DNA from 4 places in the Siminovitchia sp. FSL H7-0308 genome. Region 1 is predicted to be linked to each of the others. Evidence: riboswitches for the same ligand, from Rfam matches in the RefSeq annotation. Region 1 holds a riboswitch; each other region holds the start of a gene.
What was found. A riboswitch is a leader RNA that binds a small molecule or an ion and turns the genes downstream of it on or off. The one in region 1 is predicted to bind thiamine pyrophosphate.
Positions count from the first base shown of each region.

Region 2: another riboswitch for thiamine pyrophosphate. It lies ahead of MHB50_RS04055 (ABC transporter ATP-binding protein); the one in region 1 lies ahead of tenA (thiaminase II).
Region 3: another riboswitch for thiamine pyrophosphate. It lies ahead of MHB50_RS04080 (acetylornithine deacetylase); the one in region 1 lies ahead of tenA (thiaminase II).
Region 4: another riboswitch for thiamine pyrophosphate. It lies ahead of MHB50_RS21300 (thiamine phosphate synthase); the one in region 1 lies ahead of tenA (thiaminase II).

Region 1 covers NZ_CP150282.1:1,821,539-1,829,532, forward strand. Annotated here, with positions in the region: gene MHB50_RS08690 (glycine betaine/L-proline ABC transporter ATP-binding protein) at 1-190, shown strand, start outside; gene MHB50_RS08695 (hypothetical protein) at 464-658, opposite strand; gene MHB50_RS08700 (adenylyltransferase/cytidyltransferase family protein) at 824-1,708, shown strand; gene MHB50_RS08705 (AEC family transporter) at 1,836-2,774, shown strand; TPP riboswitch at 2,853-2,954, shown strand; gene tenA (thiaminase II) at 3,060-3,746, shown strand; gene thiW (energy coupling factor transporter S component ThiW) at 3,771-4,289, shown strand; gene thiD (bifunctional hydroxymethylpyrimidine kinase/phosphomethylpyrimidine kinase) at 4,258-5,052, shown strand; gene thiM (hydroxyethylthiazole kinase) at 5,052-5,888, shown strand; gene thiE (thiamine phosphate synthase) at 5,869-6,507, shown strand; gene MHB50_RS08735 (MFS transporter) at 6,918-7,994, shown strand, end outside.
Region 2 covers NZ_CP150282.1:844,607-852,600, reverse strand. Annotated here, with positions in the region: gene MHB50_RS04065 (ABC transporter substrate-binding protein) at 13-1,041, opposite strand; gene MHB50_RS04060 (ABC transporter permease) at 1,038-1,790, opposite strand; gene MHB50_RS04055 (ABC transporter ATP-binding protein) at 1,787-2,551, opposite strand; TPP riboswitch at 2,711-2,808, opposite strand; gene MHB50_RS04050 (YtoQ family protein) at 2,935-3,375, shown strand; gene MHB50_RS04045 (DUF84 family protein) at 3,542-4,066, opposite strand; gene MHB50_RS04040 (M42 family metallopeptidase) at 4,105-5,175, opposite strand; gene MHB50_RS04035 (PepSY domain-containing protein) at 5,318-5,635, shown strand; gene MHB50_RS04030 (peptide MFS transporter) at 5,973-7,463, shown strand; gene MHB50_RS04025 (PHP-associated domain-containing protein) at 7,888-7,994, opposite strand, start outside.
Region 3 covers NZ_CP150282.1:852,619-860,612, reverse strand. Annotated here, with positions in the region: gene MHB50_RS04105 (response regulator transcription factor) at 1-232, opposite strand, end outside; gene MHB50_RS04100 (BCCT family transporter) at 912-2,429, shown strand; gene MHB50_RS04095 (universal stress protein) at 2,493-2,912, opposite strand; gene ytpR (YtpR family tRNA-binding protein) at 3,235-3,840, opposite strand; gene MHB50_RS04085 (DUF1444 domain-containing protein) at 3,837-4,655, opposite strand; gene MHB50_RS04080 (acetylornithine deacetylase) at 4,738-6,015, opposite strand; TPP riboswitch at 6,196-6,287, opposite strand; gene MHB50_RS04075 (thioredoxin family protein) at 6,545-6,862, opposite strand; gene MHB50_RS04070 (PTS sugar transporter subunit IIC) at 6,864-7,880, opposite strand.
Region 4 covers NZ_CP150282.1:4,542,073-4,550,066, reverse strand. Annotated here, with positions in the region: gene MHB50_RS21320 (lysoplasmalogenase) at 1-81, opposite strand, end outside; gene MHB50_RS21315 (ThiF family adenylyltransferase) at 1,335-2,348, opposite strand; gene MHB50_RS21310 (thiazole synthase) at 2,345-3,112, opposite strand; gene thiS (sulfur carrier protein ThiS) at 3,115-3,315, opposite strand; gene MHB50_RS21300 (thiamine phosphate synthase) at 3,330-3,935, opposite strand; TPP riboswitch at 4,000-4,109, opposite strand; gene MHB50_RS21295 (4a-hydroxytetrahydrobiopterin dehydratase) at 4,166-4,468, opposite strand; gene MHB50_RS21290 (LLM class flavin-dependent oxidoreductase) at 4,610-5,623, shown strand; gene MHB50_RS21285 (DNA-3-methyladenine glycosylase) at 6,206-7,117, opposite strand; gene MHB50_RS21280 (2OG-Fe(II) oxygenase) at 7,299-7,994, shown strand, end outside.

The sequences.
Region 1 (7,994 bases):
GCGGGATGACATTTCCATTGTCCAAAAAGATGAATATGTCAGTGATTTAATACCAAAAGTATTGGAGTCGAAATTTCCGCTAGCCGTCGTAGATGATAACGACAAACTGTCCGGATTCATTCTTCGTGTCCATGTTTTATCGGGCCTGGCTTCCGCAAACGGGAACGGGAATGGTACAGACGACTCGTAAAAAAAAGAACGGGGAAACAGCAACATGTTCGTTTTCCGTACCAAAGCCCTTGGAAACTCTTAACGGAGCTCCCAAGGGCTTAATAGTCTAATAATGTAAATATCTTGATGGAACCGCAGTTTTCCGAACGGTCGGGGCTGTCCGAAAAGTAATATTGCCGCTTGAAAACAAAAAAACCGAACCCAAGATTGCCGTAAAATCAACATCTTGGGTTTTACATTTTCATGCATTTACTCTGAATTGGATTTTTTAGACAGCCCCTCCTGCTTGATTCTAATTAGCTTTATATAACAGCGCATGAAGTGCCCGAAAAATAATAACGCCAGCAAATAATACAATAACAATGACAGCGATAATTTGAATCACAGTGATCAAAGGAACTACAATAGTCAGGTTGGGAACCAAAAGTGTGATGCCCAATAAGGCATACCCAGCAAGGATGGCAAGCAAAGAAGTTGGCCAATTCATTCTAAGTATACACCTCCTTGGTAACAATGTATGAACACCAATTTCCGTTGGTGCGATTTTAAATATAAATAAGGAAACAATCTAGCCGCGATTGCAATCATATATTAAATGATATATGATAATGTTGGTATCGAGGTTAAAAGAGATGCAAGGGGGAGGCCTGTATTGAAAACAATTTTCATAGAAGGGGCATTTATTGGAAATAGAGAGGAACATGAACCTTGTGTAATGGTGCTTGGCTTTTTTGATGGCGTCCATTTAGGGCACCGTTCATTGATTGACACGGCCAAAGACATCGCAGAGAAAAAGGGCATAGAATTGGCTGTTATGACATTTTTTCCACATCCAAGCAATATTTTACGGGTTCAAAACAAAATAACGAGTTATTTGACGCCTCTGCCTGACAAACAGAGATTATTGAAAAATATGGGTGTTGAAAAATTATATATTGTAACATTTACCGAGCAGTTTGCCGAACTTTCACCGGGAGATTTTATTAAAAAATATGTGGCTGGATTACATAGCAAGCATGTCGTTGCCGGTTTTGATTTTACCTATGGTTACCGCGGGAAAGGAAACATGGAACGAATGAAGTTAGATGGAAAAGGCTTATTTGATGTAACAACAGTCCCCAAAAAAGCTTTTAATGGTGAAAAGATTAGTTCGAGTAAAATCAGGAAGCTCTTGGATGAGGGGAAAGTGGAGGACGTTCATCATTATTTGGGGAACCATTACAGTGCGCATGGAATGTTGGAAAGCCAATCATTCGATCAATACAGCGGAAAAACAGTCGCCCATATTGTATTCCAACATTATTATTTGCCGCAAAAAGGGTTGTATATCGTTGAAGTGACGACTCAAGAGCGAATATATCAATCAATAAGTCTGCTTGATGTTCATCATTCATGTGTGTTAGTGTTGGAAGGAAATATACATATTCCTGCACCCGTAACGATTAAATGGCTGGCAAAAGTGAAAGCGTTCTCTCCGTTGCAGTATAAGTCCATTGATCAAATAACAAAAAATCCATACTATCCGCTAAAAGCTTAACTGTTGTTTTAACCGTTTTCTTATGTATAATGTACGAGTGAAGAAGTGGTAAAAGGAAGTATCCTGAAGTCCATTTCTTCGCTTTTTCTTTGCCATTATCAGTTTTTATACAGAAAGTAGGATACGTATGGAATTTACAGTTGTTTTTCAGTCAATCATCATTATTACTTTGATGATCATGATTGGCGCGTTGCTCGGTAAAACAACTCCATTAAATGATGATACTCGCAGAGCATTTATTCAAGTGATCGTAAATATTGCGATGCCCTGCATTATTTTATCGAGTATTTTTCACGTTGAAATGGATGACCAGATGTTTAAAATGATTGCCATCGTTTTTGGGCTTTCCATCATTATTAATCTTATTGGAATCGGGACCGGCTTTTTATTTGCTTGGTTATTTCATAGGGGTTCCAATAAGATAAGGGAAATTGCCATCCTTTCAGGTTTGGGAAACACCGGATTTATCGGCATTCCGCTTTGTGCGGCACTTTTGGGCCCAGAGGGGGCTTTGTTTGCGGCCATTTTTGATGCTGGAGTCGATGTGACCATTTGGACAGTCGGAGTCATTTTACTTCAGAAAAATAGAAAGTTTGCTTGGCAAACATTAAAGTCCATGGTGAATATTCCGACAGCAGCCATTTTCGTTGGTCTTATTACCGCATATTTTCAATTAAAGCCGCCCGGTCTTTTGATTGACTTGACGGACAGATTGGCCGCATTGGCGGCACCGCTCGCCATGTTCTATATCGGAATGATGATCATGACCCTGAAACGCGGACAAGTACGCCGTTCGGTAAACCATATTTGGGTGCCCATTTCCGTAAAATTGATTATTTTGCCGATCGCTTCCATTTTCATGATACACTTTTTCAGTTTAAACACGGTACTCGTTCAAACGGTCTTGATTCAATCCATGATGCCGACGATTACCCTGGCATCCATTCTCTTTGCCAAATACTCTGCAGATGAACAAATGGGGGCCTTAACGACTATTTTTTCCACGCTGCTTGCACTTGTGACCATCCCTTTAATGGTGTATGTAATGAGCCTATTTATTCATTAAACTTGCTTTTTGTCCATATCATGATATGATGGCAGTACATGCACCTAATAATTGAATAACTTCTTTGAAACAATGAATTTTGTCTGCTAGGGGAGCTGTAAAGCTGAGAGAAATCGATGATTGAAACCCTTTGAACCTGATCTGGTTTATGCCAGCGTAGGGAAGCAGGCTGCGTCATTATGATTTGCTTTATGATGATGAGCCGCTTCCTTTTCGGGAGCGGTTTTTTCATTTTTTCAAAGTGGGGAATCATGAAGTACAAACTTTTTTAAAGGAGTGGAACCAATGAAAGTTGAAAAAATGTTGTTTACGGACAGGCTTTATGAGAGCGCGAAGGAAATATGGGAAAAAAGCTATAACCACCCATTCGTCCAAGGGGTAGGAAAAGGAACACTCGATCAAGAAATTTTTGAATATTATATGAAACAAGACTATGTCTATTTAATTGATTATGTGAAGCTGTTTGCTATTGGAGCGCAAAAAGCTCCCACTCTCGAAATTATGACAAAGTTCTCACATTTGCTTCATGAACACCTCCATTTTGAAATGGAGCTGCATCGCCAATTCGCCGCAGAGTTTGGCATTTCGAATGAAGAGCTTGAAAACACCGAACCCACACCAGTCAATTTGGCATATACCCGCTACATGCTGCATGTGGCTCATAACGGAACATTGGCGGAACTTGTGGCAAGCCTGCTTCCGTGTGCCTGGCATTACGCCGAAACGGGAGAAAGATTAAAAGAACAATATGGGGCTACTTTGGAATCCAACCCGTACCGCAAATGGGTTGAAACCTATTCATCAGAAGAATTTACTTCTCTTGGAAAATGGCTGATTGATCTCATGAATCAGTTAGCAGATGGGAAACCGGAAAGAGAATTGGCGGAATTGGAAAAGCACTTCCTTATCACCTCCAAATATGAATATTTATTCTGGGATATGAACTATCATCAACAGAACTGGACGCTCTAAATCCTAATAGCCGGAGGTTGCTCCATGCGAGTTAAAAAACTGACCATTACAGCCATGATCATTGCATTTACAACAATCACGAGCCATGTTATCTTTATCCCGGCCGGATTTGCCAAAATTTTTCCAATCCAGCATTTTGCCAATATGGTAACGGCCGTTTTATTTGGGCCAGGCTATGCATTAGCCCAAGCATTTATCGTTTCGACAATCCGGAATATTTCAGGAACAGGCTCGTTGTTTGCTTATCCGGGAAGCATGATCGGAGCCCTCCTGGCTGGCTGGTTGTATGCCAAAACGAAAAGAATAGGGTTTGCGTTTATAGGTGAAGTCGTTGGAACCGGGATCATCGGTGCTGTTGCCGCCTATCCGATTGCGGCATTGCTGTTAGGCCGGGAGGCGGCCTTATTTGGATTGGTCCCGGCCTTTGCTGCCAGTTCCATTGCCGGCGCTGCCCTGGGATTTGTTTTATTAAAAGTATTCATGAAACATTCAGCGATCGGAGGTTTGCTGTATGAAAACAGCTCTTACAATCGCCGGATCTGATTCCGGTGGAGGAGCGGGGATTCAAGCGGATATAAAAACTTTTTCCGCTCTAGGGGTGTTCGGCATGTCTGCGATTACGGCGATTACGTCCCAAAATACTGTTGAAGTAAGATCTGTACAACTCATTGATGTAAACATCATCAACGACCAAGTCGCAGCCGTGTTGGAAGATATTGGGGCTGACGCGGTGAAAATCGGTATGCTGGCAACGCCGGACATTATACAAACAGTCGCGCAATGTTTAAAAAAATATAAACCAAAACACATTGTTCTTGATCCTGTTATGATTTCCAAGGGGGGACACCGGCTGCTTGAAGAAGATACAATGCAAGAGCTGAAATCAACCCTTATCCCGCTGGCTTCGCTCGTTACACCTAATATCCCGGAAGCGGAGGTTTTGGCCAATATGCCGATACATAATGAGCCTGACATGTATGAAGCATGCCGGGTGATCAAAAAGCTGGGAGCGCAGGCTGTCCTGATTAAAGGCGGGCACTTGCAGGGAAACCCCAATGACTTATATTACGACGGGCAAACGTTTCAACTATTTCGCGGGGAAAGAATTGAAACGAAAAATGTCCATGGGACAGGTTGCACACTGTCCGCAGCAATTGCCGCCCTCTTGGCGAAAGGAAAGGAAATGCCGACAGCGATTGATGAGGCCAAAGATTATATTACAAATGCGATCGCCAACAGCCTTGACATTGGACAAGGATACGGACCGACCCATCACTTCTATCATCTATACGAGTGTGTAACGTGATGGGAACGGATGGGCAGATGATGTTGACGAAAGTCGGACAGCTTTTTGAGCAAGTCAGACATAAACAGCCGCTTATTCACCATCTAACAAATCAGGTAACGATAAACGATTGCGCAAACGTAACCCTAGCCATTGGCGCTGCACCCGTCATGGCGTCCAGCCCTTTGGAAGCGGCTGACATGGCCAAAATGGCGAATACCCTCATAATAAACATCGGAACATTGAACTCGGATGCGTTTAAAGCGATGAAGCTGGCTGGAAAAGCCGCCAACGAAACAGGAATTCCTGTTATACTTGATCCTGTCGGAGTGGGGTCAACGGACTTTCGAACCCAATCTGCTTTTGAAATACTGGAACAAGTAAAGGTTTCCGTCATTCGAGGAAATGTAAGTGAAATGAATTGTTTAGCCGGAGGCATCGGGGCGACAAAAGGGGTTGATGCGGGCAAAGTCGATCAAACACCTGAAAAAATTGCCGTCAAGGTTGCCCGTCAATATCGGTGTATAGCTGCTGTCACCGGCAAAGAAGATGTGATCAGTGATGGGAAGAGCGTTTTTATGATTCAAAACGGCCATATGTGTTTATCCAGAGTGTCGGGGACAGGCTGTATGACGACTTCCTTAATCGGGTGCTTTGCCGGTATAACGAATCACATGCTACATGCGGCTGTAGCAGGAGTATCCGTTATGGGGTTAGCTGGGGAAGAGGCTGCTTCCTTATTAGGTGAGCGCATTGGTTTGGGAACATATAAAATAAAATTAATCGATTCCATTTCATTCATGAACAGCAATCACTGGCAAAAAGGAGTCAAAGTCATTGAAAAAGAATCATATTGATTATCGCCTTTACTTGGTTACGGAAGAAGATCTTCCGATAAGCAAGCTTTTGCATTTAATTGAAGAGTCAGTAGCCGGAGGCGTAACTCTCGTTCAATTGCGTGAAAAAAAGAGCGGAGGAAGAGATTTTTATGAAAAAGCAATCCAAATAAAAAAACTCCTTGATTCACTATCAGTCCCCTTGATCATTAATGATCGAGTGGATGTAGCTCTGGCAGTCGGCGCTGACGGCGTGCATGTGGGGCAAGAAGATTTGCCTCTTGCCGCAGTAAAAAGTATCATTCCGGATTCCATGCTTGTCGGGGTTTCAGCCCGTACTTTAGAACATGCCATTGCAGCAGAAAAGGGTGGCGCAGACTATATTGGGGTTGGTTCTGTTTTTCCCACCTCAACAAAAAGCGATGCCAAACTTCTTCCAAACGGCATGCTGGACAAAATTGTTTCCTCCGTGTCTATTCCTGTTGTGGCGATAGGCGGCATCAATGAAAAAAACAGCGGTTGTCTGAAAAACAGCGGAGTAGCCGGTATTGTCGTCGTCTCCGCATTAACACGGGCAAAAAATCCGAAAGTTACCGCCGAAAACTTATTAAAAGGCCTAAAAGGCTTCGATACGCACTAAACCTGGATTCAACAGATTCCGGGTTTCTTTTTTTGTCCCGCTTTAACTGGCAGTAAGTCCCCGATTCAACGCATCGAGATAAAAACGAGAACAGTGCGGGGCAACTGCCAGTAAACATCCGATGTGTTTGGGTTAACATGACAAAAGCTTCGACAGCATTGTCACACGAAGAAAAAGCGCAAGTTTTTTCGAGCGATGCTGCTGCCTGGTCCTTGCTTTGCCAACAGAACGCTTTCGCTGTTAGCCATTGTCCTGCTTCTCATCAGCGAATCAAAACCTCGCTGATTGAAGTTTCCTTCTACCGCTCAAAACTTTCGAAAAACGAAATGATTTGCTTGTAATATGAATTTGTTCCATATATGTTAAGATTAGGCATTTTAATACACGTTGTAACGAAAGGTGAACGCAAAATGCAGAACAGGAAACGTGGGCATCAAACAGCACTATGGACAAAGTCTTTTACAATGCTTGTCATTGCCAGCTTATTTTTATTTATGAGCTTTCAAATGCTCATTCCGACATTGCCCCCTTATATTAAGTCATTGGGCGCTTCGGGATTTGAAATCGGAATGATTACTTTAGTGTTTTCGGTTGGTGCGGTATTAACCAGGCCGTTAATCGGATACATGCTAGAGTTTCGGCCGCGTAAACCGCTTGTATTAATTGGAGCTGGCGGATTATTGGCCGTTACCATTTTATACCCGCTCACACAAATCGTCACGATTTTGTTGTTGTTCAGGCTGCTTCACGGATTAATGTGGGGCTGGTCGTCAACTGTTAACGGAACAGCTGCTGTTGATCTTGTTCCTAATGAGCGGTTGGGGGAAGGGATGGGATATTATGGCCTTTCCATTACGGTCGGCATGATTATCGCTCCCAGTCTGGGAATCTATGTATATCAAAACTTTCCTTTTACAGTATTAATTGTCATTTCGGCCCTGCTGGGATTCATTGCTTTCATTTTACTTGCTTTCATTCAATATCATACCCCTGACAATATCCTGATTGCCAATCGAAAAAACCTGCAATTTTCCATTGTTGATTCTCTAGTTGAAAAATCTAGTTTGACACCGGCGGTCATTACTTTTCTCGCAACGTTTGGATACGGAACGATTGTCACTTTTATCGTCATTTTTGCTGAAGAAAGGGGCATAGCAGAAATCTTTTTATTTTATTTGCTTAATGCCTTAACAGCTACTTTGATCCGTCCGATAACCGGGAGATGGTTTGACCGGAAAGGTCCTATCCAATTAGTTGCTTTTTGTTCACTCTTAACCTTTATTTCTATGTGGATGTTATCTTTTTCGAGCAATTGGCTTGGCATTGTGGTGGCGGGAACGTTGTTTGGAGCCGGGTACGGTTCTTTAATTCCCGCATTGCAGGCCTGGGTGCTGGCCATGACCCCCCATCAGCGCAGGGGAGTAGCAAATGGCATGTTCTATTCCGCGATTGATCTTGGAATCGGATTAAGCGGTCTCGTTTTCGGC
Region 2 (7,994 bases), 980 kb from region 1:
CCAATAGAAAGATTATGATTCAACAATATTGATATACATCTCCTCTGCTGGAGGAGCTTTTTCCACATAATCCGTATCTTCCAGCCACTGGATGACTTCATTCCATAAATCTTCCGACTGACTTCCAAACGCTTCGTTTTCCTTTTCCATTTTTGGAAGCAAAATATTCAAGCTTTCCTGTTCTACTTCTTTGTTGAGAGGAAAGTTTTCATCGTCCTGATTGTTTAATAAAATTTCCAGCGCTTCTTCCGGGTTTTCTTTCATAAACTCATACCCTTTTGAAGCCGCCTTCCAAAAAGAACGGATTGAATCTTCTTTTTCTTTCCATGTATCATCATTTGTGACAAACACCAGCTCGTAGTAACTTGGAACACCATAATCTACTGGATTAAAATGCTCCGTTTCTACTCCTTGGTTGGCAAGCATAGGGACTTCATGATTGATAAAAGCACCGGTAACCGCATCCACCCGCTTTGTCGCAATCGCCGCATTCAGCTCAAAACCGACGTCCGTCATCTTCACCTTGCTCATATCTCCGCCATCAGACTCCACGATTGTTTGTACGAGCGGTTCATTAAGCGGCGTTCCCGGCCAGCCGACTGTTCTTCCTTCCAAATCTTTCGGTCTCTTTATATCACTGTCTTTCAAATAAATAATATGATTGAGCGGACTTCTGACAATCGCAGCGACCGATTTTACCTGTACCCCATCAGCCCTTGCCGTGATCACATCAGATTGATAACCGATGCCAAGTTCAATATCTCCTGTAGCTGCCAGATTAATAGGGTCCGTTGGATTGGCAGGAAAACGGATGTTCACATCCAGTCCTTCCTCTTCAAAAAAACCTTTTTCCTTTGCAGCATATAAATAACTATGGACGGCGTTGGGATACCAGTCCAGCATAATGTCAAAAGATTGTAATTCTTTATCCGTTTCCTTCGTTTTATCTGGGCTGGAAGCAGTTTCCCCCTGTTCTCCCCCACATGCCGAAAGCAGCATTACAGCGAATAATGCGCAATAGAATACAATTCTCTTTCTCATTTTATATTTCTCCATTTCATCGTTATTTTTTCAAGCCAAGCGACAAGCAAAAACAACATAATGCCCGTCAGCGATAACAGAACGATTGGCGCAAACACTCCCGCTCCATCAAATTGTGTCATCATTCTTCGACTAAAGTATCCAAGCCCCTTGTCAGCTCCCAGCCACTCCCCGATGGCCGCTCCGATGACGCTCAATGTAACGGCTACTTTTAATCCCGAATAGAAATGGGGTAATGCCGACGGAAGCTCCACCTTATAAAATATCTGTCGTTTTGTGGCCCCCATCGCTTGAAGTGTTTCTTTTAAGTGAATATCGGCGGACCGCAGACCGTCAAACGTATTAACCGTAATCGGAAAAAAAGTGATGAGCACGGTCACAACGATTTTGCTCCAAAGGGAATAGCCAAACCAAAGGACGAATATCGGCGCAAGCGCAATAATGGGTATCGTTTGCGAAGCGATAAGCAAAGGGAAAAACGCCTTCCTTACAATATCACTCTTATGCATCCAGATGGATAAGCCGACACCAAACACCAGTGACAATAAGAGGCCAATCAGCATGATCAGACTTGTGGACGGCAAATGTCCAACAAAAAGAACGCTTCTGAGTTCCCACAGTCTGTCCACAATTTGTAAAGGTGATGGCAGGATAAAAGGCTTTCCATATAAGCGGGCGCCAATCTCCCATACAACTAAAAGCAATAATACGAGCAGGATCGATAAGCCGTATTTTTTTAAAAAAGTCATAACGTCACCAATTTTCTTAAATCAAGCAATAATTTTTCTTTTAATTCGGTGAAAGCAGGATCTTTTAAATCCTCGACCATCCTCGGCCTGTCAAGCGGAACCAGAATTTCTTCCAAATGACTTACCGGCTTTTCGCTGAATAATAGTACGCGGTCGGAAAGAAACAGCGCTTCCTCAACATCATGAGTAATAAACAAAATGGTTCTCCCCGATTCAGCCCATTGATCAAGCAGCCATTCATGCATGACCGTTTTTGTAACGGCATCAAGTGCGCTGAATGGCTCGTCAAGTAGTAATAAGTCAGACCCGCCCAACAAGGCACGCAGAAACGAAACACGCTGCCGCATCCCTCCGGACAATTCATCGGGATAGCGATGCTCAACATCCTTCAAACCAAATGCTTCCAGCTTTTTAATGACCTCGGGCCACACTTCTTTTTTGCTGAACCCTTTTAATATAAGTGGCAAGGCGGCATTATCAACGACTGAAAGCCATGGGAGCAGCCCATCCTTTTGAGACATATATCCGACGTGCCCTTGCCTGTCGGAAAGCTCCTTTCCATTCACCAAAATGCGTCCGCTGTTTTGCTTCTCAAGCCCTGATACAAGTCGGAACAGTGTACTTTTCCCCGCACCGCTTGGACCAACAACACTTACAAACTCGCCTTTTTTCACTGAAAAGCTGACATCTTGAAGTACAGCCTGGTGTACATTCGAGTCATAAGCAAAAGATACTTGTTGAAAAACAAGAGCTTCACCCATCTTAAAAACTCCTTTCTTGAAATGGTTGCTTATGAGCCCTCCTTTCTTTTTTTTTCGAGAAATACAAGGCACCATGCATGAAAAAAGAGCCCTTCTTAAAAAGAAGTGGCTCTGACCCATCTAATAAAAGGCATGCGTAAACAAACATGAGAATATGAATACGCATCTTCTCCACTTCCCTGCGCTAGCATTACCTAGATCAGGTTAAAAGGGTTGAGGAAATCCTCTCTCAGCTTTTGGCACCCCTAGTGTTTCCCGTATGTAATTAACATTCCTGCCCCTATATATATCCTATTTATTCAAAAAAAAGCAAATAGAGTTTGCAAGAAAAAAGGCGTAGTTGATGATATGATAAATGTAAATGCAAAGGAGGAGAGAATATCGTGAGATTAACCGTATATTTGGCTGGAGAAATCCACAGCACATGGCGCGAGGAAATCAAAGAAAAAGCACAAGCCCTCAAGCTGCCGATCGACTTTGTCGGGCCAATGGAAGATCATGACCGCTCAGACGCCATTGGTGAAGAAATTCTTGGAGAGCAGCCCAATGCCATCTATCGGGACGCGGCAGCTTCCAGCTTTAACAATCTAAGAACACAAGTCCTTATGCACAAATCAGACCTCGTTATTGCCCTGTTTGGAGAGAAGTACAAGCAGTGGAATACGGCCATGGACGCGAGCGCTGCCGTCGCATTGGGAAAACCGCTCATCTTAATCCGTCCGGAAAATCTCCACCATCCGTTAAAAGAGTTGTCCCGAAAAGCTAACGCAACAGTGGAAACAGTGAACCAAGCAATAAAAGCGCTCTCATATATTATTGAATAGGTCCCTATCACCTGAAATTTGTTGAATAGAACCGATAGCAAATAGACAATAGAAATGAGAATACAAACGGTTGTCCACATTGTACTTATCCTTAGGACATGGACATAATTAACGGAAAATATGAAACGCGCAGGGAGCAGTTACAAACTGTGTCCCGCGCGTTTCTCTACTTCTTGACGTAATGTTTCTTTTCTCTTTGCCCGATCAGCAGCTTTATAATATGTTTGAACATTTCAGCCCGTTCAATTCGCCCATTCGTGAAAATGCCGATTGCTCCTTCATTGGAACTGATCCCGCTCCGTTTGCTATAATCGTCCATCACGGGCCCCAACTCTTCTCCCATGCGCAGGCGACCCGCAATTTCCTCCGGCAGCAAAATTCGGGCTCCTCCAGCAAGCAGCGGCTTTTTTCCTTTTTCAGCCAATGCTCCCCAATTGCACAAAAATAACCCAAAAGTAGCTTCCGTAACACCGCCTTCCAAACCAATTGCCACATCAGCTTTACTATTTTCCAAACAAAATTCGGCACGATGGATGGCCCCGTGTATCGTTTCTTCATCGGAAAAAGGCATGGCACTTACATGAGATGGCGCATCGACCGGCACAATTTCGGCTTCTATTTCCAGTTCTTGAAAAGCTCTCTGTACAGCTTTTAATTTCGCCTTGTTTTGTGAGCCAACAGCAACAATCATAAAGCCACTCCTACTCTACTGATCTTTTCTAAATGCCATTATTGTTGTCGAATCGTCTTCACTGCCGACCAATCACTTGCTTTTACAAGGCGAACGAGCAGTTCTTTCGCCGCCGCATAGTCATCAACATGAACGATCGACGCATGTGTGTGGATATAGCGTGCGCAAATCCCGATCACCGCACTAGGCACCCCTTCGTTGGAAGTATGTACACGGCCCGCATCTGTTCCTCCCGGGGAGACAAAATATTGGTACGGAATGTCATGTGTTTCGGCCATGTCCAAAACAAACTCCCTCATCCCTTTAAGCATAACCATTGAGCGGTCAAAAATTCTAAGCAATGCCCCTTTTCCAATGTGGCCGAATTCTTTCTCATCTCCCGTCATGTCGTTGGCCGGACTCGCATCAAGTGCAAAGAAGAGATCAGGCTTAATCATATTCGCGCTTGATGCCGCGCCACGAAGACCAACTTCTTCCTGAACCGTAGCACCGGAGTAGACAATATTTGGCAGTTTTTCATTTTGCAGTTCTTTTAACAGCTCGATGGCCAGCCCGCATCCGTAACGATTATCCCACGCCTTGGCCATCACTTTCTTTGGGTTGGCCAGCGGTGTAAATGGACAGACTGGAATTACTTGTTGTCCCGGTTTAATCCCTATCTTTTCGGCATCCTCACGATCATCCGCCCCAATGTCAATGATCATATTTTTGATCTCCATTGGTTTTTTCCTTTGTTCCTCGGTAAGCAAGTGCGGCGGAATAGACCCGATAACTCCCATTACCGGCCCGTCGTCAGTGATGACCTGAACCCGCTGGGCAAGCATTGCCTGATTCCACCAACCACCCAGAGGCTGAAAACGGATCATCCCGTTTTTTGTAATTTGTGTCACCATAAAGCCAACTTCATCCATATGACCCGCGACCATTATTTTAGGACCCGATTTGTCGCCGGTTTTGATCCCAAAAATACTGCCCAGCCTGTCTTGTACTACCTCATCAGCATATTTCTCAAGCTGTTTGCGCATAAATTCCCTGACTTGGTGCTCATTTCCCGGTGCGCCCGGAAGCTCCGTCAGCGTTTGAAAAAGAGCGAGTGTATCTTTCTCCAATTCTTCAACCCCTTTTCGGATATTTATTTCATTTTACCATTAAATCGTTTTTGTCAGAAATAGGAATCCTGTGATTTATGGTCGAACTGCCTGTCTTCTTCCTGTATACTTAATGTATGGTGATATTTTGGAGGTGCAGAATATGAACTGGAAAACATTTGTACTTGGAGCTGGCGCCGGGGTCATTGCGGGCTATTTTGCAAGTGAAGCCGTAAGAAAAAATTGTCTTGTACCAGAAGGAAAAGTATTGGCAGATGTGAAAAACGCTTTTAAACAAACAGGTGAAGTGGACGGATCATGGATTAAGTTTAAACCAGAAGAGTTTGAAAAACACGGAATTAAAACAAAGGTGTACCGCGGCGGCGTTTCCCATAAGCAAAATGGGAATTCACAACAGTTTGAGTTCATCGCTGACGCGTACACTGGAAGTGTTATAGACGTATACCCGGTATCACATTAAGAACTACATATTCATAGTCGAAAAAAGGGATGGACAGCGAAAAAAATGTTTCGTTGATCCATCCTTTTATATTTAGACTCATACTTCTCGGGAAACTGAAGGGACGGTCATATGATCATGATTCCCGGCAAAACCCTATTGGTAAACAAACAGCATCTTCTTCCAAATATCATTCGGAGAAGATGCTTTTTTTTTTTTTGAAAATTGCATTGATACTTGTTAGAAAAAGGGTTATGAAGGGAAAAGTAATAAAAAATACTATAATATTTCGAAATGATTTACTCTTTATCAACTATATAACCATTACTACTTTAATATAATAATGGAGGGTGTAGAAATGTCTGTAGTCGACAAACAAAAAATTGTTTCAAGCGTCCCTCAAACGGGGTTTTTTGGACATCCTAAAGGTCTTTTTACTCTCTTTTTTACAGAGTTTTGGGAGCGCTTTTCCTATTACGGGATGAGGGCCATCCTTGTTTTTTATATGTACTATGAAGTATCCAAAGGCGGTCTAGGTCTTGATGAACAGACAGCTCTTGCCATCATGTCCATCTATGGTTCGCTCGTTTATATGTCAGGTGTTATCGGTGGTTGGCTAGCTGATCGAATATTCGGTACGTCCCAAGCTGTATTTTACGGTGGAATATTGATTATGTTTGGCCATATTGTATTGGCAATTCCGGGAAATGTAACAATGTTCTTTGTTTCCATGATTCTGATCGTGATCGGGACCGGATTGCTCAAGCCGAATGTATCAGCAATGGTCGGTGATATTTATAGTGAAAAGGATGATCGCCGTGATGCTGGATTTAGTCTTTTTTACATGGGAATTAACTTAGGCGGTTTCTTGTCGCCATTAATTGTTGGTTCTGTTATGAACTATAGTTTTCACCTAGGATTTGGGTTTGCCGCAATCGGAATGTTGATTGGGCTTATCATCTTTCTGGTCACGAAAAAGAGAAGCTTGGGGCTGGCAGGCACATATGTCGCCAATCCTTTATCCCCAGCCGAGAAGCGAAAGGTCTATATGGTAATTGGCGGGGCTGTCGTTCTATTGGGGATTATGTTAGCGGTAACAATCCCGGCGGGTTTGCTTACGATTGAATCTTTTATCGCTCTTGTAGGTTTATTGGGATTCCTTATTCCAGCCATCTATTTTATTGTCATGTATCGCAGTCCGAAAACAACGGAAGTGGAGCGTTCCCGTGTTCTGGCCTTTATCCCGCTGTTCCTGGCTTCAGTCATGTTTTGGTCCATCCAAGAGCAAGGCTCAACCATTCTTGCCAACTTTGCGGATAAACGGACCCAATTGGAGATTGCGGGAATCCATCTTTCTCCCGCATGGTTTCAATCATTGAATCCGTTATTTATCATACTGTTAGCGCCTGTCTTTGCCTGGTTATGGGTGAAGCTGGAAAAACGCCAGCCTTCCATCCCCCAAAAATTTTCTTTGGGATTATTGTTCGCGGGTCTTTCCTTCCTTGTCATTTTATTGCCGGCTCATTTTGGCGGTGAACATTCTTTGGTCCATCCCATATGGCTCGTACTCAGTTATTTGATCGTTGTCATTGGTGAATTATGCTTGTCGCCTGTTGGTTTATCTGCCACAACCAAGCTGGCACCGGCTGCTTTTTCAGCCCAAACAATGAGTCTATGGTTTCTTTCCAATGCGGCCGCGCAAGGGCTGAACGCCCAGATCGTAAAATTCTATCAACCCGAAACAGAAATGCTGTACTTTGGAGTCATTGGCGGAATGGCCATTCTAATAAGTATCATTCTGTTCATCGTTACTCCTTTGATTCAAAAGTATATGAAAGGCGTGCGTTAACATCGGTAAAAACTGCTTGCGCACACAACACGCGCACATCGGGTTGTGATGAAAAATGCTTTTTTTATACAGTTGAATCGCGGGCAGTTTGTCCTGTTTCAAAGGTAATCAATCAAAAATGAAAATTAGAGATCATATACTGTTCCGCTTTCGATCTTGAAACGTTGAGTTTTTCCGGACGCCCGCAATATACGTCTCTACAATCGAGATAAGCAGAGGTCCGTGACAATTCATGTCGATTATTTCCTTAGGGGGAGAATCGACATGTTTTGGTTGGTTTGAAAACAATATTGTATTAGAAAAACTACCATTCATTTAACAACATAACATACAGAGCCATATTGGCCAGTCAGTCTGTTCAGGCGGAACAAAAAGTGCAGATAACAAAAAACATCCCATTTTTGTTACCTGCCGCTTTTAACCATTATCGCTGTAAGGCCATATATTCATCTTTCATTTTTCTCTTCACAATTTTCGCCGCATTCACTTTCGTTTGAAGAATGGGGGAAATCTGGCGCTTATATTGCTTTT
Region 3 (7,994 bases), 970 kb from region 1:
TGAATAAAATGGGACATGTGGACACATTGCGAATTTGTCTGCACCAGTAAAAGCCGTCAAAGCTTGGTAAATTCACATCCAATAGAACAAGATCAGGTTCTTCTTTCATAAAATATTCCAAAATGGCGTCAAAATGGTCGATCAATACAACAGCATAACCATATTTTTCAAGATGGGTCCGCAAAAGATCTGCCAGTTTCGGATCGTCCTCGACAATCATAATTTTTGACATAGTCCCTCTTCCTTTGTTTTCTTTTTATTGTAAATCCAATAGCAGGCGAAATACAAAAAATGGCTCTGCATTTGGCTATACTTGACGGTGTCGTCACGCTTTGAAAACGATGAATGTAACAGCCGGCTCATAATAAACCTTTTTTTGAAAAAACTAATAAAGTGAACTCGCTCAACATCTGCTTATATTCTCGTTGACAACAATTGAACAAAGTGAGATCGCAAGCGGGCTTTTGGCAAGCTCAAGCAGCGAGATCATCAAAAAAACTTACAATTGTTCTTAATGCGATGACGATGTGGAGGGAGCTGTCCTTGTCCTGTCGTTTCGCTCGCGCTCGTCATCCTGTAAATCAAAACGCCCGCCCTTGTGCGACATCATCGAAAAAACTTACGGCTTTTTCTTCGTGCGATGCGTTTTGCCGATCCAAGCCAAGCGGGCTTTTACTGGCAGTTGATCCTACACTTACCATTTTCATTTTATCTCGACTTTTTGGAGTGGCGCTTTACTGCCGGTTAAAGTTGATAACATATGGCATAAAGCACTTTTTAATAGATTTGCATCTGTTTTTCAAATATTCTTAAAAATTCTCATCCCTTGAATTGCCTCGCCATCATTGTTAAGGTAAAACATGTTGATAGCAGTCCGAAGCATCTCCATAAATGGAAGGAGAGAAAAAGTTTTGTGGAGTAAAGTCTCTAGTGTTTTTTGGGTATCAACAGCCATACTATTGGTTGCGGTTTTATTCGGGGTAATTGCCCCCAGTCAATTTGAAGCAGCTACTTTTTCTATAAAATCTATGATTACCTCTAGTTTTGGCTGGTATTATTTAATCTTGGTTACTGTCATTGTTGCGTTTTGTCTTTTCCTCATTTTTAGCCCCGTAGGTGCCATCAAGCTGGGAAAAGAAGGGGAAAAGCCCGAATACTCCAAACCAACATGGTTCGCCATGCTTTTTTCCGCAGGAATGGGTATCGGCCTCGTTTTTTGGGGAACTGCCGAACCTATATCCCACTACGCTGATGTCCCACCCATGTCTGATCCTGGAACAGACGCCGCCATTAAAGAATCAATGAGATTTACTTTCTTTCATTGGGGAATTCACGCATGGTCCATATATGCCCTGGTGGGCCTTTGCCTGGCCTATTTTAATTTCCGCAAAGGAACACCAGGCTTGATTAGCGCAACGCTCAGTCCCGTTTTAGGCAAATATGCCCGAGGTCGACTTCCCATGTTGATAGATATTATTGCGGTGACAGTCACCGTTGTGGGAGTGGCGACGACACTCGGTTTTGGCGCTGCGCAAATCAATGGTGGTCTTTCATATTTGCTGGGCATTCCAAACAACTTTCTCATACAACTGATCATTATTGTCATCGTCACGGCATTGTTTTTAATGTCTGCCTGGTCCGGTTTAAGTAAAGGAATTAAGTATTTGAGCAATACGAACATGGTACTGGCGGTCGTGTTATTAGTACTCATCTTTATCCTTGGCCCCAGCCTGTTTATTTTAAACATGTTTACGGATACCGTTGGAGCCTATATCCAAAACATTATTCAAATGAGCTTGCGAATTGCTCCACTTGAACCCGGCTCCCGCGAGTGGATAAACGACTGGACCATTTTCTATTGGGCATGGTGGATATCTTGGTCGCCGTTCGTCGGCATTTTTATTGCCCGTGTATCAAAGGGCCGGACAATTCGGGAGTTTATGATTGGTGTGTTAATCCTTCCGGTCATTGTCAGCTTTATTTGGTTCGCGGCCTTTGGTTCCACAGCAATTGATGTTCAACAGGCCGGCGCTATTGATTTAACAGAATACGCCACGGAGGAAGTTTTATTTGCTGTATTTAATCAAATGCCTTTTTCCGCCATTCTTTCAATAGTGGCTCTCATTTTGATCGGAACCTTTTTCATCACTTCGGCGGATTCGGCAACCTTCGTACTTGGAATGCAGACATCCTACGGTTCTTTAACACCGCCAAACAGTGTGAAGATCGTCTGGGGTATCATGCTGGCTGCCATGGCTGCCATTCTCCTTTACAGCGGCGGTCTGGATGCGTTGCAAAACGCGCTTATCATAGCGGCCTTGCCTTTTTCAATAATCATGATTTTAATGATGCTCTCGATTTACAAGGCTCTGCGCAAAGAGCGGGCCGAGTTAGGTTTGACCAGAAGAAAAAAAATGCAACAAATGTAATCAGCGCGACTCAAAAAAAGCTGATTTCCGCTTTAAGGGAAATCAGCTTTTTAAGTTATATATTTATTTTACGATTAAAACAGGTGCCTTCACTCTTTTGGCGACTTTATGGCTGACGCTGCCAAGCACCATTTCCTGGAGTGTATTGAGCCCGCGGCTACCGACAATCACCATATCACATGAGCTTTTATTGGCATATTCCACGATCGCCGGTCCTGGATCGCCATGGAGCATGGTGAGTGTATGGGAAATGTTGGCATTCTTGAAAACTTCTTCTACAGGAATCAATTTTTTCCTGCGTTCCGCTTCCAATTCTTCAATATTTTGGCTCTGAAGCACCTCACTTTTCGCTTTTGAAAAGTCTACTACGTAAATAATTTCTACTTCAATACCTTCGGACATTTGCGCAAGTAGTGCCGCTTTCTCTGCTGCACGGAGCGAATTATTGGATCCATCAGCAGCAACTATTAACCTTTTTAACATGTTGATCTCCTGCCTTTGTCTATTCATGGCCTTTACCAACCATGCGATTTGCCAGTTTTTTGGAGGCGGCCGGTATATCAAAACCAGCCAATGTGGATGATTGCCAATTTCGGGATTCTAGTATATCGTGATCATTCTATGTAAGCCATCCTCAGTTGATTTAGAAACATCACAAGAAAAACGATATACTATTCTATCATCCATTTGGAAAACTTTTACCAACGGTTAACATCATAACATACAGCGCTCTACATTTCATCACCCATGAAAAAAACCCCGCTTTATTTCAAACGGGGTTCGTTGTTTGTTCACATTTTATCAATCATGCAAAGGCTTGACCCGTTTCATATTGATCGTCTTCTAATACGAGAATGCCTTTTTTCTCAGGTGCATTTGGGAGACCGAGCTCACGTGCCGAGCAAATCATTCCGCTGGAAGCCACTCCCCTTAACTCCGCATCCTTGATAACCATGCCGCTTGGCATGACGGCACCCACTTTGGCCACGACAACCTTTTGGCCTGCTTCCACGTTGGGAGCCCCACAAACGATTTGCAGTTCTTCCGACCCGACATCGACGAGACAGACACTTAGTTTATCTGCATTCGGATGCTTTTCTTTCTGTTTAACGAACCCGACAACAAACTTTGGTGAAAGATCTGCTTCCAACTTCTCTTCCATTCCGTTTTCTGCCAGCGCCTTCTCGATGTTCTTCACCAATTGCTCGGTCAGTTCCACTTTTCCATTTGCATCAATATCTATGTATTTGGATGCGTGAAAAAGGTTGAACCCTCCTGTTACATTCGTTTCCCCGTCAAAGATCCGGACCGCATCCCTTTTTCGTTCAAATTGAAACTTTTCCCGGTCTACATCCTTCAACACGATCATTAACGTATCGCCAATTCCTTCACGGTTATAAAATACATTCATGTATTGTTCCCCTTTCCATTGTCTACTCTTCTATTTTTACCCATAATAAATATCGGCTCAAGTTTGCCTTTTTCATATATAAATGAGAGCGCCGTAATGGGTACAAGGCCATTTGTAAAAAAGCTCATCGTCATTTGCGCCAGTACATCGTAGCCGGTCTCATTCCGCAAGTCGGCGATGATGAGAACATCTTGATGAGGAACCGCCACAGCCATTTCCCCTTTTATATTTGTTGCCGTTTCTTCTAAAAACTTTTCGTTTAATATTCGGCTTGCGTCGTATCCGTCATTTGTATTCAGAAAGTAGAACTCGTTTCCGGCCACCTCGTCTTTTTTCATGGCCGTCGGAAGCGAGCGGACATTGAATCGTGCCATTTCCCGGATTTCGTGCGGATCGAGACCCTCTTTCTGTATAAACTCATCATCAATCAGGCGATATGTTTTTCCAAGGTCGAGCGCATAATACACTCTTGTCTCTGCCGTATGCTCATCGGTAAGAAACTTATTGCCGTCTTCGGATTCAACGGGAAATGAGGTGGAGCGAATCACGGGAAAAATATTTTTTTCACTTCCGGCAACAACTTGTTCCCGATCCATGACACCAAGCGCTTCTTCGGCGTAATAAACGACTTCATCAATCGCTTTTTCCTTGCGCTCATGCCATTTGGCAACGATTCCCGGCAAGGAAATATCAATCCCTTTGCCATTTTCCGCATTTTCAACACGCAATAATTCTTTTTTTCGATCATATGTAATCGTCCGGCCTTCTTTGCTTAGCCGCGCCTCAAGCTCTTCTTTTAGTTTTCGCTCATTCATTTTCAATGAAAGACCCTCCCTGGGTAAAATACGCTACCATCCATCATACATCAAAATGACACGGGCTAAAAGAATGAACGCTTTACTCTTTTTTCGTATTACACCACTCAACCATGAAATGCAACAAAGTCTTCGTAAACTTGCATAACTGTTCAATGTTTATTTTTTCATCCACGGAATGAGCTTCTTCCACTGTTCCCGGCCCGTAAATAGCTAAAGGGATTCCCGCTTCCTGGAACCAGCCTCCATCCGTAACTGTTTTGGACATCCCTGTTTTTGCAGCCGTTTGCCATACGTGTTGATGAGACTGCTGCAGCCTCTTAATCGCGGGATGACTTTCGTTCAGCTCCAGAGCCGGAAAAATTTCACCCTTTTCCTCGATCATGGATCGGCCACCCCAGCGGAACTGCGGAGGATTGTCTTTTAGCCAAGGGTCAGCCTCAGCGACACGGCGAATATGGCTTTCGATCTCAGCAGTAACAGACTCATATGTTTCATTCGGATAATAATGAACGGTCACCCACAAACGGCATTCATCTGCTATAAATGCGGGATGCCTTCCTCCTTCAATTACGGCTGGATTAATGGTGTTCGCCCCAGCCGGAAAGCCCGGATAGTGCTTGGTTATCGCCCAATGGCGTTCTAATTCCTGCAACCCGGCAATGATTTTCATCATTTTTTCTATGGCGCTCGCTCCATATACCCCACCGCCGGCATGAATCATATGTAGACGCATAGCATCGTGGAAAACCTCACGGCTTTTCACGGTGATCCAGCCAGTTATCACTCCTCCCTGCCCATGGATTTCACTATCGCTCACATCCATGACAAGGGCAAAATCACCTGAGTATCCCCGTTCAATACAAGAAAGTGTTCCGGCTTCTCCCACTTCTTCCCCAATTACCGACTGGAATTGCAAATCACCTTTCAGCTCAATACCATGCTCATTTAACAATTTAAAAGCAAAAAGCGCTGCCGCCATTGCACCTTTCATGTCCGCAACGCCCCGACCATAAGCAAAACCGTTCTTGGTTATCATGTCAAAAACAGGGACAGTCCATTCACTTTGATCCCCTACTTCCGCTACATCAATATGGCCATTGATAATCAAACTGTTGTAACGCTCCCCCTCGGTCCCCTTCTTGATCCCAACCACATTCGGATCATTCTCGTAAACGTCCCAGCTATCTGTTTCGAAATGTACCTGCTGTAAAAACGATTCAATATATTGTTGGACTTCCCTCGTATTCCTCGCAGGAGGACTAACCGTTGGATAACGAACTAAATCCTTTAAAATATCCAGTAATTCACTTTGCCTCTGATCAACACTTGCGCTCAAATCATTTTGTATACTTAGCATGATAATTCTTCCTTTCTATATATGGATGAAAATCCCTGGCGAGTGCGCCTTAGGCCGATGATTCCCCGTCACAACTGGCATATCAATTACATAGAGCTACTTCCATCCCTGACACTTTATTACGTTCCAAACGTGAAAAAAGCCGCTCTTCACGCAGGAAGGCAGCGGCTTTTAAAACAATGACAAAGCAGCCTGCTTCCCTACGCCAGCATAAACCGGATCAGGTTCAAAGGGTTTACTTCTCAGCCGTCAAGGCTCCCCCAGCAGAAAGTATTTCGCAATATTCTTCTATCATCATCTATCTTATCATAATATTACTGATTGTACACAATACCGGAAGGCGCCGCGCATTGAAGCATGAACGATCACAAAGCGCTCGGCCATCGAAAGAGATTGCGATACATAAAAAAGTGAAGCACGCTTCCTTCCAACCGCAAGCTTTTGAAAAAAACTGTCCAGCGTTGTAACAGCTCCGGCGAATTCTTGCCGACTTTCGCTGAAAGCTGAGCGAAAAAGCGCTCCTTCACACTTACTCAGACAGGCCGTTTATAAAGTCCTCGATTTCTTCCAGCGTTTTTCTGTCTTTGCTTACAAACCTTCCTGCTTCTTTCCCGTCATGGTATGCGACAAAACTTGGAATACCAAAGATATCCATTTCTTGGCATAGTTCAAGAAATTCATCCCGATCGACGTATACGAAATGATATTCCGGATAATCCGCTATTAACCGCGGCAATACAGGTTCAAGCACCTTACAGTCCGGACACCAGTCGGCGGAAAACATAAAGATGGCACGTTCTTCATTCTTCAATTGCTCAAATTGTTCTTTTGATTGCAGTTTTTCCATATTACTTCCCTCCAGCATTTATAAGCATCTGGCCAGGTTTAATCCAGCCGCGCTTTCTCATATATTCTGATATGATTAAGCTTATCACAGCCGGACCAATAACATGGAGTACAATGACTTGGATCAGAACACTTGTTGAAAATCCCATCGTTGTAAATGTCATGATCTGCCCGACAAAACCGCTCGTTCCCATACCGGCTCCAGCGGCATTGCTGGTCATTCTCCATACGGTCGCCCCAATTGGAGCCAATAGGATGCCGGCAACTGTCGGTGGAATTAATATAAGCGGATAGCGAATAATATTCGGAACCTGCAACATGGAAGTCCCAATCCCGATAGCAAGCAAACCTCCCACTTTATTTTCCCTGTAGCTTGCCACCGCAAATCCGACCATCTGTGCACTGCAGCCAATCGTGGCAACGCCGGCGGCAAGTCCATTCAAATCAAGCATCAAAGCGATAGCCGCACTGGAAATGGGAGCCGTGAGAGCAAGTCCCATCAATGTGGCGACCACTATCCCCATGACGATCGGACGCTGGTCTGTAGCCCACATGATCCAGCTTCCGAAGACCGTCATAAATGTCGAAATGGGCGCTCCCACGAACTTTGCCACGGCAAATCCGGTAAAAATAGTAACAAGTGGAGTAACAATAATATCAACTTTCGTCTCCTTGCTAACCATTTTTCCAATTTCCGTTGACATTAACGCGGCCACATAACTTCCTGCGGGACCGCCAAATTCAGCACCGGCCGCACCAGTTGCCACTGCCGCAAAAATGACTAAAGGTGGCGCGCCAAGCCCAAAGGCAATCGCCACTCCGATTGCCGGCCCCATTAATCCCATCGCCATTTCGCCCATTTCAACGAAAAATGGCCATCCGAGTTGTTCACCAACCGTTTTCATAATCAAACCGATTATCAAAGAAGAAAAAAGTCCGAGCGCCATATAACTTAACGCATCAATTACATAAGCTTTTGCAGTTAAATGGACACCTTTCCTGTCGAGAAATTGTTTCAACGCCAAATCCTCCTGTAAAAAAATAAATACAAGTCCACTTAACTAGTGTAAAGACAACTGTATTTTTTGTCTATCTTTTATTTCATATTTTTCCCCATAAACAAAGAAAACACC
Region 4 (7,994 bases), 1.8 Mb from region 1:
CAGCAAGGGATCAGTCGGAATAATAAGAATATACAAAATGCTTGTCACCAAAATCAGGACTGGCAAACGCTTCAATTGCAAAAATACCACCTTCCCCTATTTGACATCTTTCATTTCCAAGATACCTGCAAGAACGGCAAATACAAATAGCAGAGAAAACGTATACAATGAATCCTTTTTTTGAAAAAATACCACTAGCCAATTTCATCATAACCATTAACTCGATGTAACAGCACTAGCCATTCAAAATGGAGCAGCGGTAAGTATTTGATTATGAGGAAAAAGATAAGCTGGAATGCTTATGAATATACTAAAACCTCTCTTTGGGATTCACCCAACAGGCTGGTGAATATTATTCAATCACTGTAAAGCAAGCGAAATGTCCAATGACAGATATCATTCTTATTTACAGGCGAACGCTTTTTTGCAGGTCAGCTTAGCCTCCCACCACTCCCGCGGGTCTTCAGCTTCATAAGCAATTTCCTGATGTTCGTTTTTGAACATGAAAGAGCAATGATGACATTCACTCAACTCCCCCCACCGCTGGATAAGAAATGCTGTTCTAATGATTTAATTTTCCAATAATTATTAATAATAAGTATAAAAGCTGCAGATGTATTTTGCAACTGAAAACAAACGAAGTAACATGGAGAAAAGCGCGCGCCATGACTGGACAGAGTCTCGTTTTCGAGCCGAACGTGAAAATACTTGTCAGGAAAAAGGCAGTATTATCAAAATCGCTCCCTAAATAACCAAGCTAATGAAGAGTTGGACCCATGAAATGATATGTTTTGCAGTCCATTTCATTTTCCAACTGAGCTTTCCTAATGTCAGATTCTTTCTCTTTCGGAACCAGCTCAAATTGCCTAAAAGCGCAAACTCAAAAAAGAACAGTAGCTCGTACGAGGGATTACAATTCTTTTCTTTCAAAGACGGTGTGCGTTGTGCACGGATGTATAATTTAAAAGAACAACAGCAACAGCTTGTATAACTTGAATGAATAGAACAGCAAATTGATCAAATAAATGAGGAAATCTGCCGCTTGAGATTCCTATTATTCAGGAAACACTTTTACAAAGATAAGTCTTTATGCCAACGGCGGAGTCTCGTAGGCCACATTAAAAACACCCTAAATTACCTGCGTCCTTTGCCGTGTAAATAAAAGGCAGTATTTCACATAATAACACTGATTTTGCGGGAGAGCTTGCCCTCCCCACCTCTGCCAACTTTATGAAAATGGTTAAAAAAGAGGCGTCCAATCGACTTTTGGACGCGTTCTCTTTATTCAATTTACTGATCCTTTACAGAATAGATCCGCTTTCGCAGACCAATGTCTACCCCAACAGTTTGGCCGCAAGCGATTTAGCTTTCACAATATCTTTCGTTCCATGAATAAGCAGACGGCCATCACGGAACAAAACAATCCGGTGACCGTCAAATTGGCAGGCTACAAGGTGCGGGTTAGACACAAGATCTGTTACAATCGGACGAATGGTTTCAGAAAGCAGGCGCGGCTCGACCATCCTTTCACGCGACAGTGTGAGTTGAACTGTATCCCGTCCGCATAATACCGCTGTTTTTGTTTGATTTTCTTTGGATAAAAACGGAAAGGTCGCTTGTTCTGAACAACTTGGACAATCTGGACGACGCAACGGTCTTACATCAATTGCCGCTTGATCGCCCGTCCAAAGATCAAACGATTTGAGCCTGTGATCTACTTCTTCTCCCACGATATATTTGAATACATTGGTTACTTGATGTGCTGTTACTACTTGAATAATCGGGCTGATTACCCCTGCTGTATCACAAGTGAGTGTTTGCGGCGGAAGCGTATTGAGCAGACAATGGAGACATGGACGGTCGTTCCACCCAATCGAATAGGTCAAGCCGTAGCTGGCGACGACAGCCCCCATAAAGAACGGTATATTTACTTTTCTGGATGCGTCATTCATTAACAATCTCGTTTCGATATTGTCCGTCGCATCCACAATTAACGTCTTTCCTTTGACAAGCTCTTCAGCATTTTCTGCTGTTACATCCGCAACCATCGTTTCAATGTCGACTTCACTATTAATCTCGCCAAGCCGCTTTTTGGCCGCAACCGCTTTTGGCAACTGATCGAGCACATCTTGTTCGGTATAAAGCTGCTGTCTCTGCAAATTACTCCAATCAAGTATATCCCGATCTACAATCGTCAGCTTCCCTACTCCTGCACGAACGAGCATTTCGGCACTTGCAGATCCAAGTGCCCCCGCTCCGATCACTAAAATATGGGATTGAGAAATTTTCTTTTGACCGGCTTCACCGATCGGTTCAAACAGTACCTGTCTCGAGTAACGGCTGTTCACGATGGAAGCAATCCTTCAATAGGACTGCTCGGCACCGCATAATCCCTCTCTTCGATCCGGCCGGCTTCAAATCCGAGCCTTCCTGCTTCAATGGCTAGTTTCATAGCAAGGGCCATCTTCACTGGATCCTTTGCTCCTGAAACGGCAGTGTTTAACAATACGGCGTCCGCTCCCAATTCCATTGCGTAAGCCGCATCCTTCGGAGAACCGATTCCTGCGTCAATAATGACCGGAACAGATGATTGCTCAATAATAAATTTGAGATTTAAAGGATTTAAGATTCCCCGTCCCGAGCCAATCGGGGAAGCGCCCGGCATGACAGCGTGGACTCCCAGATCTTCCAATCTTTTGGCAAGTACAACATCATCTGATGTATACGTAAGTACAGTAAAACCTTCCTCCAACAACATTTCAGAAGCTTTCAACGTTTCAACAGGGTCAGGAAGCAATGATCGGTCACATCCGATAATCTCCACTTTCACCATATCGCATAATCCAGATGCACGGGCAAGTTGTGCCGTCCTGACAGCTTCTTCCGCTGTTTTAGCGCCGGCTGTATTTGGAAGAAGGGTATACTTTTTCAAATCAAGCATTTCCAAGAAATTGGGCTGCGACGGTTCAAATACGTTCATTCTTCTTACCGCGAACGTAAGAATCTCTGCTTCCGACACGCGAACAGCTTCTTTTTGTATTTCAAATGAAGGGTATTTTCCTGTACCCAACAATAATCTTGAGTCAAATGTTTTCTCTCCTATTTTTAACATGCTTATCCTCCTCCTACAAAATGAATCATTTCAATCTCATCTCGTTCACGAATGTGCTTTCCATAATCGGACTTTTGAACAATCTCTTTATTTACCTCGACAATGACAATTCGATTGGACAACTTAAGATGATCGAGCAGCTCTTGAATGGTCGTAACATGTTCAGGCAACTCATACAGCTGACCGTTTAATTTCACTTCCATCTCGCTCCCCCCTCTCAAGTGATTGCCTGCCTGGCGTCATCATAAGCCGCTGCGGCAGATAATGGATCCTTGCTGTCAAAAATCGCTGACATCACGGCTATCCCCGAGGCACCTGCTGCATTCAGTTCGGGGATATGTTCCGGTTTGATTCCCCCAATCGCATAAATCTCTGCGCCATCGTATTTCACACTTATCTCTGAAAACTCCTCAAGTCCGCGCGGCGGCAGATGCCCTTTGCTGGCTGTTTCAAATACATGTCCATATAATAGCCAATCAGCTCCGCCCGCGATTGCCTGATCGGCTTCCTCCGCGGAATGAACAGAACATCCTGCTAATAGTCGGGGAAAACACCTTTTTACCGTTTGCACATCCAACCCGTGCCCCGGAAGATGCACCCTTCGGATATTTGCCGCAACAGCTACATCTACCCGGTCGTTTACGATCAGTTTTTCAGAAGAGACTCCCTCACGCAATACCAACTGGATCAGTTGCATACACTCATCAGCCGTTTTTGATTTTTCCCTGATGATAAAATGATCGACAAACGGCTCTGTTTCCACCATTATTTGTCCTACCTTTTTGATCGGCCACCTATCATTTGTTACAGCGATCAACTTCAACTACATGCCCCCTTTAAACACAAAAAAACCACTTACCATAAAGGAAGCGGCCAAATTTATCATATAAATCGGCATGTCACTTCCCTCCGCAGGTTCCAACCTGTTCAGGTGATAAGGGTATCAGAGTGCGCACTCTTCTCTCAGTCCTTTTCAAGGATTCCCCCAGTGCTTTTGCATATGAATGATTCTTGTAGTAATGATAGCATTAACTTTTCATATTGGAAAGTATTCTAGTTTTCTTTCGTACACTCCTCATAAAATTGATCATATTGATCTGCCATTTCAAAGTCCAGTGTCGTTAAGCCACGGGCTCGCCAAGAAGAAATTTTAAGTGTCACAAGCTTGTAGTCGATTGATATAAATGGATGATGTTGCGCTTTTTCCGAGGCTTGTGCCACTTTGTTCACAAAGTCGATTCCTTTTAAGTAGTCGCGAAAACGGTACTTTCTCGTAATCCATTTTTCATCAACAAGTTTCCAATTTTTATTTTCTTGCAATTTCACCGCTACTTCTTCCTGCGATAAACGTTCCATACAATATCCCTCCAAAAAGAGAAAATGATCATTGGCAAATGACAAAAACTTCCGTTCGACTCGATATGAAAAACGGATCATTGGACGTGCTATTGCAAACACTTTATCATCTTTTATAAGAGAAACCAAGGAGTGATTCCATTGTTACAATCACCTAACATAAAACTGTTTGACGGCATCCCGCTGTCGGTTCTTGATTTGGCTCCCATTACCGAAGGAAGCACGGCAACAGAATCTTTTAAAAACAGTGTTGAATTGGCACGAACTGTCGAAAGCTTTGGATTTAACCGCTACTGGCTTGCCGAACATCATAATATGCCCGGTATTGCCAGTTCCGCTACATCGGTCCTCATCGGCCATATTGCCGGCTCCACGAAATCCATTCGAGTGGGTGCGGGCGGCATTATGCTCCCGAACCATGCGACTCTTGTCATCGCTGAACAATTTGGAACCCTTGAATCGCTGTATCCCGGAAGGATTGATTTAGGACTCGGTCGTGCGCCGGGAAGCGATCAAGCGACTGCTTACGCACTCAGACGGACACTCAATAGGGGAGCTGAAGAGTTCCCGCAGCAAGTGGATGAGTTGGAGGAGTATTTTCATGGAACAGCACAGGTCCGCGCCATTCCCGGTGAAGGACTCAACATTCCAGTCTGGCTCCTTGGCTCGAGTGATTTTAGCGCCCGGCTCGCCGCTTATAAAGGATTCCCTTTTTCTTTTGCCAGCCATTTCGCTCCCCAATACACGATACCGGCTATACAGCTTTATAAAAATAACTTTCGGCCATCGAAAACGTTAGACCGCCCTTATGTGATGGTTGGCGTTAACGTCATAGCCGCTGATACAGATGAGAAAGCCGCTTGGCTTGCCACTTCCCAGCAACAGCAGTTCTTGGATCTGATACGCAACATGCCGTCTCAATTAAAACCGCCTGTTGACAATATGGATGAAATTTGGTCGCCGCTTGAAAAAGCCTCTGTTGAACGAACCCTTGATGCGCGCTCCACAATTGTGGGCCGCCCTGAACACGTTCGTGAGAAGCTGCGTGAATTTATACAAGAAACAGAAGCTGATGAAATCATCGTTAACTCACAAGTTTTTGACCCAAAGGACCGGGTACGCTCATATGAAATTCTCGCAGAGATGTTAGTTTGAGCGTTCTTTTCCCTATTTGTCCCGGCTCCCGCTACGAGCACCATGAGGATTCCGACTGTTCGTGTTACTTGTGACGTTCCATTCATTTGGTCCATAGATCATACGCTTATATTTGATAATTTTGTACAACATTTTCATTTCACACAGCTGATCGCAATAAAGATGTTTCATTCTTCCTTTATCATTACACAATGGGGCTGAGATAGAATTGGAAAGATCGTGAAAACAAAACCGCCTGAAATCAAGGTTTTAAACTTGATTCCATGCGGTTTATTTCATTTTTACAGAGTTATGTCCAGCCCTTATTTTTGTTAAAAAAATTCCTATCATCGCTACGTCAACATATTTCGCTTTCCGCAGGTCTCTTCAGCTTCCTCGGAAAGCAAAGTTCGCTTTCCTGCGGGATCTTCAGCTCGAGCTATTCCCGCAGGAGTCACATATGTTGACTACGCTAAAAGCTTGCGTATGATACACTGGGACAATTGATCCCGCATGTAAGGTGCCGTATGACTCCCACTTCAAAATCTCGAGTGAATACAAAAGGTCAAGACGCCGCCATTTCTTTGTGTCCACTGTTCCCCGTTAATAAAGTGTACGCCATAAATAAAAAGTAGCGTACGATTCCCAGTTTTTCCATGAAGCCGATAAGGACATTATTTCATTTTTCGTGGGCTTTCGATCCTTTTTACGCAGTACTTTTATTGCATTCATAAGACCTACATCATCGATTGGAAAAGCAGACCCGAATCTAAGACAACGCATTAAAACATAATGGGCCGTCCAAGGACCAACGCCACGAATCTGGGTTAATTTCTTTTCGGCATCTTGAAAGCTCATTTTCATTAACTCGTCCTTCGATATCTCTCCACTTTCCATTAGCTTAGCAATGCCAATCACATATTCACTTTTCCGTAGCGTCATTTTAATATTTGAAAAATCACTGGTGGTTCGTTGTGAAATTTGCTTGTACGACGGGAAAATCCAGTATTTTTTTCCTTTCCATTCCATACATTCCCCAAATGCTTCTACAAGCTGTTTTTTTAATGTGTATGCGAATGCGATATTAATTTGCTGTCCCAATACACCCCAACATAAGGCTTCAAATAAGTCGGGAATCCCAATAACCCGCAAGCCGCGAAACTTTTCAACAGGCGTTTTAAGAAGCGGATCGGCTTCTGCTATTTTATAAAATGGCGTTATATCTCGATCAAGATCAAACCATTCGCAAATATATTTGACAATCTTCTCCCTATGCCACTCCTCAACAGGTTGGGCGGCATCCAAAAAACGAATAACCATCTGTTTGTTAGCGATAACGCTTATTTGTATTAAGAATCTAGCTTTTTCAATAGCAATGGCTTTCGTTATAAAACCATCCTCTATTTCATACATGCATTCATTCTTTTCCCGTGTTAAATACCCAAGATTCGCTTCCAGATCAAAATCTTCAGGTAACATTATGGTGATGTCATCTTCAAGTGTACGGAATGTCATGTTATCCATCTCCTCATCCTGGCAAGCATTTTTATGTCCTTATACTGAATTGATGTACATATTATCACATCATCCTCCGATAAAATTTCAATATCTTGCTATTACGTTCTAAAGAACTTATTTTTTATTTCATCTGCCGTTATACTAGATTGTACAAAATCATGAACAAGGGAGAGGTTGAATGTCTTTAAATATAAGGACACGTATTCAAAATGTAGATTGGGCGTCGATTCAAAAAGAATTGGATAAAATTGGATTTGCAAAACTTCCATCCCTGTTAACGATAGAAGAATGCGCCTCTTTCATCGAGTTTTATAAACAAGAGGAGTTATTCAGATCAACTGTCAGTATGGAGAGATACCGCTTTGGTAATGGAGAGTATAAATATTTTTTATATCCACTGCCCGACCCACTACAACAATTAAGAGAGTCGTTGTATGTGGAACTGGCTAAAACAGCAAATAGATGGGCGGGTTACTTAAACCAGCCTGCACAATTTCCGGATCATCTACAAGATTTTCTAAGAATATGTGAATCATATGGACAAACGAGGCCAACCCCCTTGATGCTAAAGTATGAAAAAGGAGGATTTAATTGTTTGCACCAAGATTTATATGGAGATATATTCTTCCCCTTCCAAGTAGTCTTTGGACTCAACAAAAGGGATCATGACTATGCCGGGGGAGAATTTTTACTGGTGGAGCAAATTCCACGTGCTCAAAGCCGGGGTCATGTCATTACGTTGGAACAAGGTGAGGCGCTCATTTTTCCCACCAGCCATCGGCCTTTCTTCGGTAAAAAAGGGTATTATAAAACGAAAATCCGCCATGGAGTCAGTACTGTTACTTCCGGAAAACGCTATGGACTGGGAATTATT